Regions from separate parts of the Paenibacillus sp. JJ1683 genome, predicted to be linked through region 1. Evidence: riboswitches for the same ligand, from Rfam matches in the RefSeq annotation. Region 1 holds a riboswitch; each other region holds the start of a gene.
What was found. Region 1 has a riboswitch for glycine ahead of sdaAB (L-serine ammonia-lyase, iron-sulfur-dependent subunit beta). Riboswitches for the same ligand answer to the same signal wherever they lie in the genome.

Region 1 (2,267 bases):
CTCGACCATCGCGCCAGCGGCCATCCCGATGGCTGAGCCAATCTCAGCCTGACAGCCTCCCTCCGCGCCGGAAATGAAGGAATTATTGGCGATGACGTAGCCAATGGCTCCGGCTGCGAACAAGCCGTGCACCATATGCTCATCATCCCAGCCGAACCGCTCCTGCGCACTAATGAACACACCGGGGATGACTCCACAAGAGCCAGCAGTGGGCGTAGCCACAATACGCCCCATGGACGCATTAACCTCCGACACGGAGAGCGCATAAGCCATGGCGAGTGCGGAGGCGTCGCCGGAGCAGGTTTCCCCTGTCCGCAGATACTCGGCCAGACGCTTGCCGTCGCCGCCTGTTAATCCACTGCGGGATACGGTGTCTTGTGTCTGACCACGATGAACGGCCTCCTTCATGACTTCATAATAATCAGACATTTGGCGGAAGATTTCTTCTTCCGTTGTATTCGTCTCTTGTACCTGCTCTTGAATCATCAGGCGGCCAATCGTGGTGGATTCCTCCGCGCATATGGCGCTGATTTCATGCAGATGGCTAAATCGCATCAGATTCAGCTCCTTTTTTCAAATTAATCATTTTAATTTCGTACATATGTGGTAAGGATCGTAGTTTTGCGATCAGTTCAGCCGTAGGAGGACTGTCCGTTTCGATGGCGGTAAGTGCTTCACCATCTCGGCCTTTGCGATCCACATGCATATAGGCAATGTTAATGTCGGCAGCGCCGAGTGCTGAAGTCACCGCACCTAATGTGCCGGGCTTATCCGAGTGAAGAAGCACCAACGTAGCCAGCTCCCCGGTCAGGTTGACTCGGAATTCGTTGAGCTGCTGGACATGGATGCTGCCGCCGCCGATGGAGGAGCCCAGCAGTGTGCGCTGATCCTCACCCTTCCACAGTTCAAAACGGACGGTATTTGGATGGGGCGCGGGTAGTCCGCTGACGGCAAACTCCACGGCCATTCCAGCCTGCTCCGCCCATTGCTCGGCATCTGGAATTCGGTGGTCGTCTGTATCGTAATTGAGCAGGCCTGCGATGAGTGCTAGGTCTGTACCGTGTCCTTTGTAGGTGTCGGCGAAGGAGCCGTACAGTGTCATGCGGGCACGGTCCGGCTGCATCCCGAGCCAGTGACGGGCAACGCGTGCAAGCCGCACCGCGCCTGCAGTGTGTGAACTGGAAGGTCCGGTCATGGCCGGACCGATAATGGAAAATACATCTTTGAAACGCATGGTGTGGCCCCCTGTATGTTCTAGTACCATAGTATATGGTATTTCCGCGTTTGTGCGCAGCTATGACGGTTCCTAATGCTGACGTACAATGTGAGCGCAAAAAAGGACAGGATAAGGGAGTTTCCCTTATCTCTGTCCTCGTTACCTGAGAGTTTCGTGCGGTGTCCTTACCGCCTTACCCCTTGGGTGGCTTGCGCTCTCTCCAGAGTTGCGTCAGATGACGATACATGGACCTGAGAGATTATCCGCCAGCCGGGTGCTGACGTCTTGCTCCTTCGGTGCCGCCAGCGTGTAAGCCCCTGGACAGACTCTCCCGTCATCTTCATTCGCGTATACCGTTCTACATATCTTTCTTAGCGTAATGTATGCCGTGCTCGGTGTCAATCGCAGGTTTCAATTTTTACATAAACAGGCGAGTTTCCGATAAAAAAGATTAAAATTTACATAATTATGGATGAAATCAGGAAGGAATTAGAAGATTGACAGCTAATCTGATAGAGGACAAGTACATTTATGGAATTATAGGAGGGATATTGACGTATGGTAAAAGGCTTGCGGTTCACAGGTTCACGCTTGAAAGGGGTGCTGCATCTAGCAGCGATCGTATCGCTGTTGATTGGGATCCTCGTTCCATTCGGTCAGGTCAAGGCAGAGGGAGCATTGACAGTAGACGAAGCACTTCAGCGCCAAGGCAGTGGAGGTACAGTGACGGTGGAAGGCTACATCGTCGGACATGCTACCGGATCGAAAACAGCTAATTTTTCTGCTCCGTTTGCGAATGATTTTAACGTACTGATTGCCGACCAGGCCAATGAACGTAGCACGTCTAATCTATTGGATGTGCAGCTGACATCTGCGTACAGAGGGCAATTTGGGTTAACAGGTTATCCTGAACTGGTCGGCAGCAAAATTCGCGTGACAGGTACGCTTGGTGCCTACAATAATTTTGGTGGAGTAAAAAGTCCAAGCGCTGTGGAACTGGTGAGTGGAAGCGAGCCGGGGGAACCAGGTGAACCTGGCGAACCTGAACCTG
Region 2 (2,267 bases), 2.0 Mb from region 1:
TGACCTCACCAATGTGTTGGCCTTCCGCGAAGACTGGATAATGAGCGCGCGGGATACCGCGGTCAATCATTTCCAGCCCGATCAACTTGCGAGGAATTCCTTGTTCTTTCTGGTGTTGCAGTGCTTCTCTGCCGATAAAATCTCCTTTATTCAGCTTGACGAAGAAACCTAAACCAGCCTCAAGCGGTGAAATGGTGGCAGATAACTCCTGTCCGTACAGCGGCAGCCGTGCCTCAAACCGCAGTGTATCGCGAGCACCAAGCCCAGCGGGAATTAGCCCATACGATTCACCGCAACGAAGCAAACCATTCCACACGGCGGGTGCTTCCTCAGCAGGTATATAAAATTCAAAACCGTCTTCCCCGGTATATCCGGTTCGGGAGACGAGTGCTTTTGCTCCGAACAATTGCACGTTCTCATGGAATCGGAAAGATGCCAGATTCGTAATATCTGCATCTGTCACGGCTGCGGCAATATGTGCTGCTTCCGGTCCTTGTAATGCCAGCAATGCGATCGCATCAGACACATTCTCCAGATGAACCGATGCAGGTACGTGGCGCATGAGCCAATCCCAATCTTTGTCGATGTTGGAGGCATTCACAACGAGCATGTAGCGCTCTGGTCCTTTGCAGTATACAAGCAAGTCATCCACTACGCCTCCATCGGGGTAACACAGGAGTGAATATTGTGCCTGGCCCGGTTCCAACTGGCTGACATCATTCGTGGTTACCCATTGCAAAAAAGCCTCGGCTTCTTTGCCCTCAACCAAAAACTCGCCCATGTGCGAGACATCGAATAAACCCGCGCATTGCCGGACGGCCTCATGCTCTTTTTGGATGCCGCTAAACTGAACGGGAAGCTCCCACCCGCCAAAGTCAATACAACGAACCCCGGGCTGCGTCCCGTAAGACGAAAATAATGGTGTTCTTCGCAAATTAGACATTTTTTCACTCCTATCCAGTGTAATCGGCTAAACAAAAAAGACAGGCTGAAAGAAACGTATAGACGGCAGTCCATACTCTTCTTTCAGCTCTGTCCTTGATACCAGAAAGTTACCCCGGTGTGAACCAGGTTTCCCCTTGGGTGATCCGCTCTAATCGCGAATGCTCTCCAGAGATGCGTCCGGCAGAGGTCCTTTTGCCTGAGAGATTCACCTGCAATGCAAGTTTACTCCTTCGGCGCTACCTTTTGGATCAACGGTAGGTTACCCAGTTTTGCAGGTAACAACTTGATCCGAGTTCGCGTGCACAACTGTCTCAGATACGACAACAGCTATGCGAATCTTTTGGGTAGTCTCTCCCTCCGCGTTCATCCGCGTTTGCAGTTGTCGGGGTATTTCCAAAAGCATTTGCTATAACCCATTAATACGCAAATTCATTCAAAATGTCAATAAAAATGTCATATAAAACAATCCAAAAAACATTTAATGTATAAATAAGGATATGTAAGCGTTTGTTACAAGTTATCATTTTTTAATATTCTATGCTATATGAGATAACATGAAGTATTTTTGTTAGTATTATTGACATGAGTGTTCATGTTGTCATAATCTTAACCTGTCTAATACAGGTGATTAAAAGCATTTTATTCATGTGGAAGTGAGGCGAAAGCAGGATGAGTGAAGTGAAACGGGAACTTTGGTATACAGACGAACATGAGTGGGTTCAGCGCACAGCAGACGGGACGTTGAGGATCGGCATTACAGACTTTGCACAGCATCAACTGGGTGATATTGTTTTTGTGGAATTACCTGGGGCGGGAGCAACGATTGAACAGGGGGCAGAGATTGGTACAATTGAATCGGTGAAGACCGTATCCGACCTTTTTGCTCCGGTGGCGGGAACCGTATTGAAAGTAAATGAAGCTCTGGAAAGCACACCTGAGCTGGTGAATGAATCTCCCTATGAAAAGGGTTGGATGATTGAAGTAGAGATGGGCAATGATGTCGAGGAAGCTCTGAGCAAGCTGCTGTCTGCGGATCAGTACGAGCAGTTGATTTCGGATGAACAATAATGAGCAATATAAGATGGAATATTAGCGCTTTATTCTAAATTTTTATATGGATATTGAATTGAATAAAAGCATCGTTAGTCCGCTCGTTTTGTGTATAAAATAGTCGCTATGATCTGACATGGCGGCTATTTTTTTGTTGTCTCTTAGAAGACGTAATTACGTCGATTTATTAGATTTAGAGGTGAGCTCCTCTACATAAGGTGCAGATTTACAGCACTGTTTTTTCGACTAATTTCTATTGTTATCGGTCATAT
Region 3 (2,267 bases), 1.8 Mb from region 1:
AGCAAGAATACCCTTGTTCTTATTAGGATACAAAGAATTCATATAAGTCCGGGTTTCTGCAACAACAATTCCCGACAAGCCGAGCAGTGCAATCAGGTTCGGAAAAGCCATCATGGCGTTAAAAATATCTGCCAGCAGCCAAATCGCATCCAGTTTAATGAACGCGCCCCCGCCAACCAGTACAATGAACAAATAACGATAAGGCTTGATCCACTTAACCCCAAGCAAGTATTCAACACAGCGTTCCCCGTAATAGTTCCAGCCGAGCATGGTGGTGAATGCGAACATAATCAGGATGATGGTGAGCAGCTCTGCTCCCAGCGGAAATGCACTGGAAAAGGCTTGCTGAGTCATCAAGCCTGCATCGGTAGGCCCGCTCCACACCCCGCTAACCAGTAACGTCAACCCGGTCATCACACAAATAACCATCGTATCAATAAACACACCCGTCATGGAAATCAGCCCTTGTTCCGCAGGCCATTTGGTTTTGGCAGCTGCGGCTGCAATCGGTGCGCTCCCCAATCCAGCTTCGTTGGCAAAAATACCTCTGGCTACCCCACTGCGCATGGCCAGCATAATCGTAGCTCCTGCAAATCCGCCGGTTGCCGATGTAGTTGAAAATGCCGAATGAAGCACAAGCGCAATTGCGGCAGGAAGTTGGTCAGCAAATCGAATCAGTACAATGATACAAATTAATACATACAGGCCTGTTTTAAAAGGAACGACCTTCGTCGATACCTTGGCAATGCTTTTGAGTCCACCAATGGTCACAAGACCTGTAAGGACAGCAATTGTCAGCGCCGTTACAATCGGCGGAACGCCAAAACTGTTTTCAGTCGAAGATACAATCGCCTTGACCTGAGGGAATGTTCCAATTCCGAACAACGCTACCAGCATCCCTGAAAAAGCAAACAGCATCGCCAACGGTTTAAAACGGCGTCCCAGGCCTTTTTCAATATAATACATCGGGCCGCCGGAAAATTGTCCATTCCGATCCTTCACCCGGTATTTTACCGCAAGTACACCTTCCGCATATTTCGTCGCCATCCCAAAGAAGGCTGCAACGACCATCCAGAACAAGGCACCCGGCCCGCCCAGCTTAATGGCTGTTGCTACACCGACAATACTTCCTGTACCGACGGTAGCCGCCAATGCCGTACTCAAAGCCGCAAAACTACTCACATCCCCGCTACCTTCATTCGGGGCCTTACCGATGAGCTTGATCGCCAGGGGCAGGCGGAATACCTGCAACATTTTTAGACGTATGGTCAGCCATAACCCCGTTCCCATAACAAGGATGATGAGAGGCGCCCCCCATATCCAACTGCTAATCGTTTCTAACACATGTACCAAATTCATTTCAACCCGCTCCTCCAGCATAGTAGAAAACAAAAAAGAGTCAAATCTGTTGATTCGACTCCTGGAGAGGTTAAAGGCACGAAAAAATACAACCATCTTGTGCAGGATTTCACCTCTAAAAGCTTATAAAAAGCCTAGGGCTATCCCTGTCACAGGTTATTCGCGTCTCTGTCCTTTTGCCTGAGAGTTTAAGCAGATGTGATCTGCGGTGCACCTTCGGCGCCCAATTAAGGGTCTCTCCAGAGTTCTGTCCGTTTACGGTCCCTGCTCGTTGCTGTAAATCAGCCTAAGCACCTGAGAGTTTTGCCCCTTCGGTTGGAACTTTCATTCCATCTCCCGCAAACATCAACCAGACATATGAAATTTTTATTCATTATACAGAAAAATTTCAGCTTATTACAAGTGAAAAATTTGTGAAGCCCTCTGAAAGAATCAATAGAGTGTCTATACAAAAAGCGGGTACAGCAGATTGCATCCTGAGGATTTTCTCTGCTGTACCCGCCAAAACGATATGGAATTACAGTTCTTCACCGTTGGTTGCTATCACATTTTTATACCAGTTAAATGAGTCCTTTTTGGAGCGTTGAAGCGTTCCGTTACCGTCATCATCCAGATCAACGTAAATAAATCCGTAGCGCTTGGACATTTCGGACGTAGACATGCTCACAAGGTCGATAGGTCCCCAACTGGTGTAACCAATCAGATCAACACCGTCAGCAATCGCTTCCTTCATTTGGGCAATATGCTGACGCAAGTAATCAATGCGATACGTGTCATGCACAGAGCCGTCTTCTTCTACCTTATCATACGCACCCAAGCCATTTTCCACGATGAACAGTGGCTTTTGATAGCGATCATAAAACGTATTCAGTGTAACACGCAGGCCGATCGGATCGATCTGCCATCCC

Region 2: it holds a riboswitch for glycine, as region 1 does, so the genes downstream of both, gcvT (glycine cleavage system aminomethyltransferase GcvT) here and sdaAB (L-serine ammonia-lyase, iron-sulfur-dependent subunit beta) in region 1, are expected to answer to the same signal.
Region 3: it holds a riboswitch for glycine, as region 1 does, so the genes downstream of both, ACUC6J_RS18930 (alanine/glycine:cation symporter family protein) here and sdaAB (L-serine ammonia-lyase, iron-sulfur-dependent subunit beta) in region 1, are expected to answer to the same signal.

Annotation. Positions count from the first base shown of each region.
Region 1 covers NZ_CM129820.1:470,969-473,235, forward strand. Annotated here, with positions in the region: gene sdaAA (L-serine ammonia-lyase, iron-sulfur-dependent, subunit alpha) at 1-555, opposite strand, end outside; gene sdaAB (L-serine ammonia-lyase, iron-sulfur-dependent subunit beta) at 545-1,234, opposite strand; glycine riboswitch at 1,446-1,560, opposite strand; gene ACUC6J_RS02090 (DUF6359 domain-containing protein) at 1,775-2,267, shown strand, end outside.
Region 2 covers NZ_CM129820.1:4,250,309-4,252,575, reverse strand. Annotated here, with positions in the region: gene gcvT (glycine cleavage system aminomethyltransferase GcvT) at 1-943, opposite strand, end outside; glycine riboswitch at 1,023-1,119, opposite strand; glycine riboswitch at 1,120-1,219, opposite strand; gene gcvH (glycine cleavage system protein GcvH) at 1,615-2,013, shown strand.
Region 3 covers NZ_CM129820.1:4,425,268-4,427,534, forward strand. Annotated here, with positions in the region: gene ACUC6J_RS18930 (alanine/glycine:cation symporter family protein) at 1-1,359, opposite strand, end outside; glycine riboswitch at 1,518-1,612, opposite strand; glycine riboswitch at 1,624-1,708, opposite strand; gene ACUC6J_RS18935 (glycoside hydrolase family 1 protein) at 1,877-2,267, opposite strand, start outside.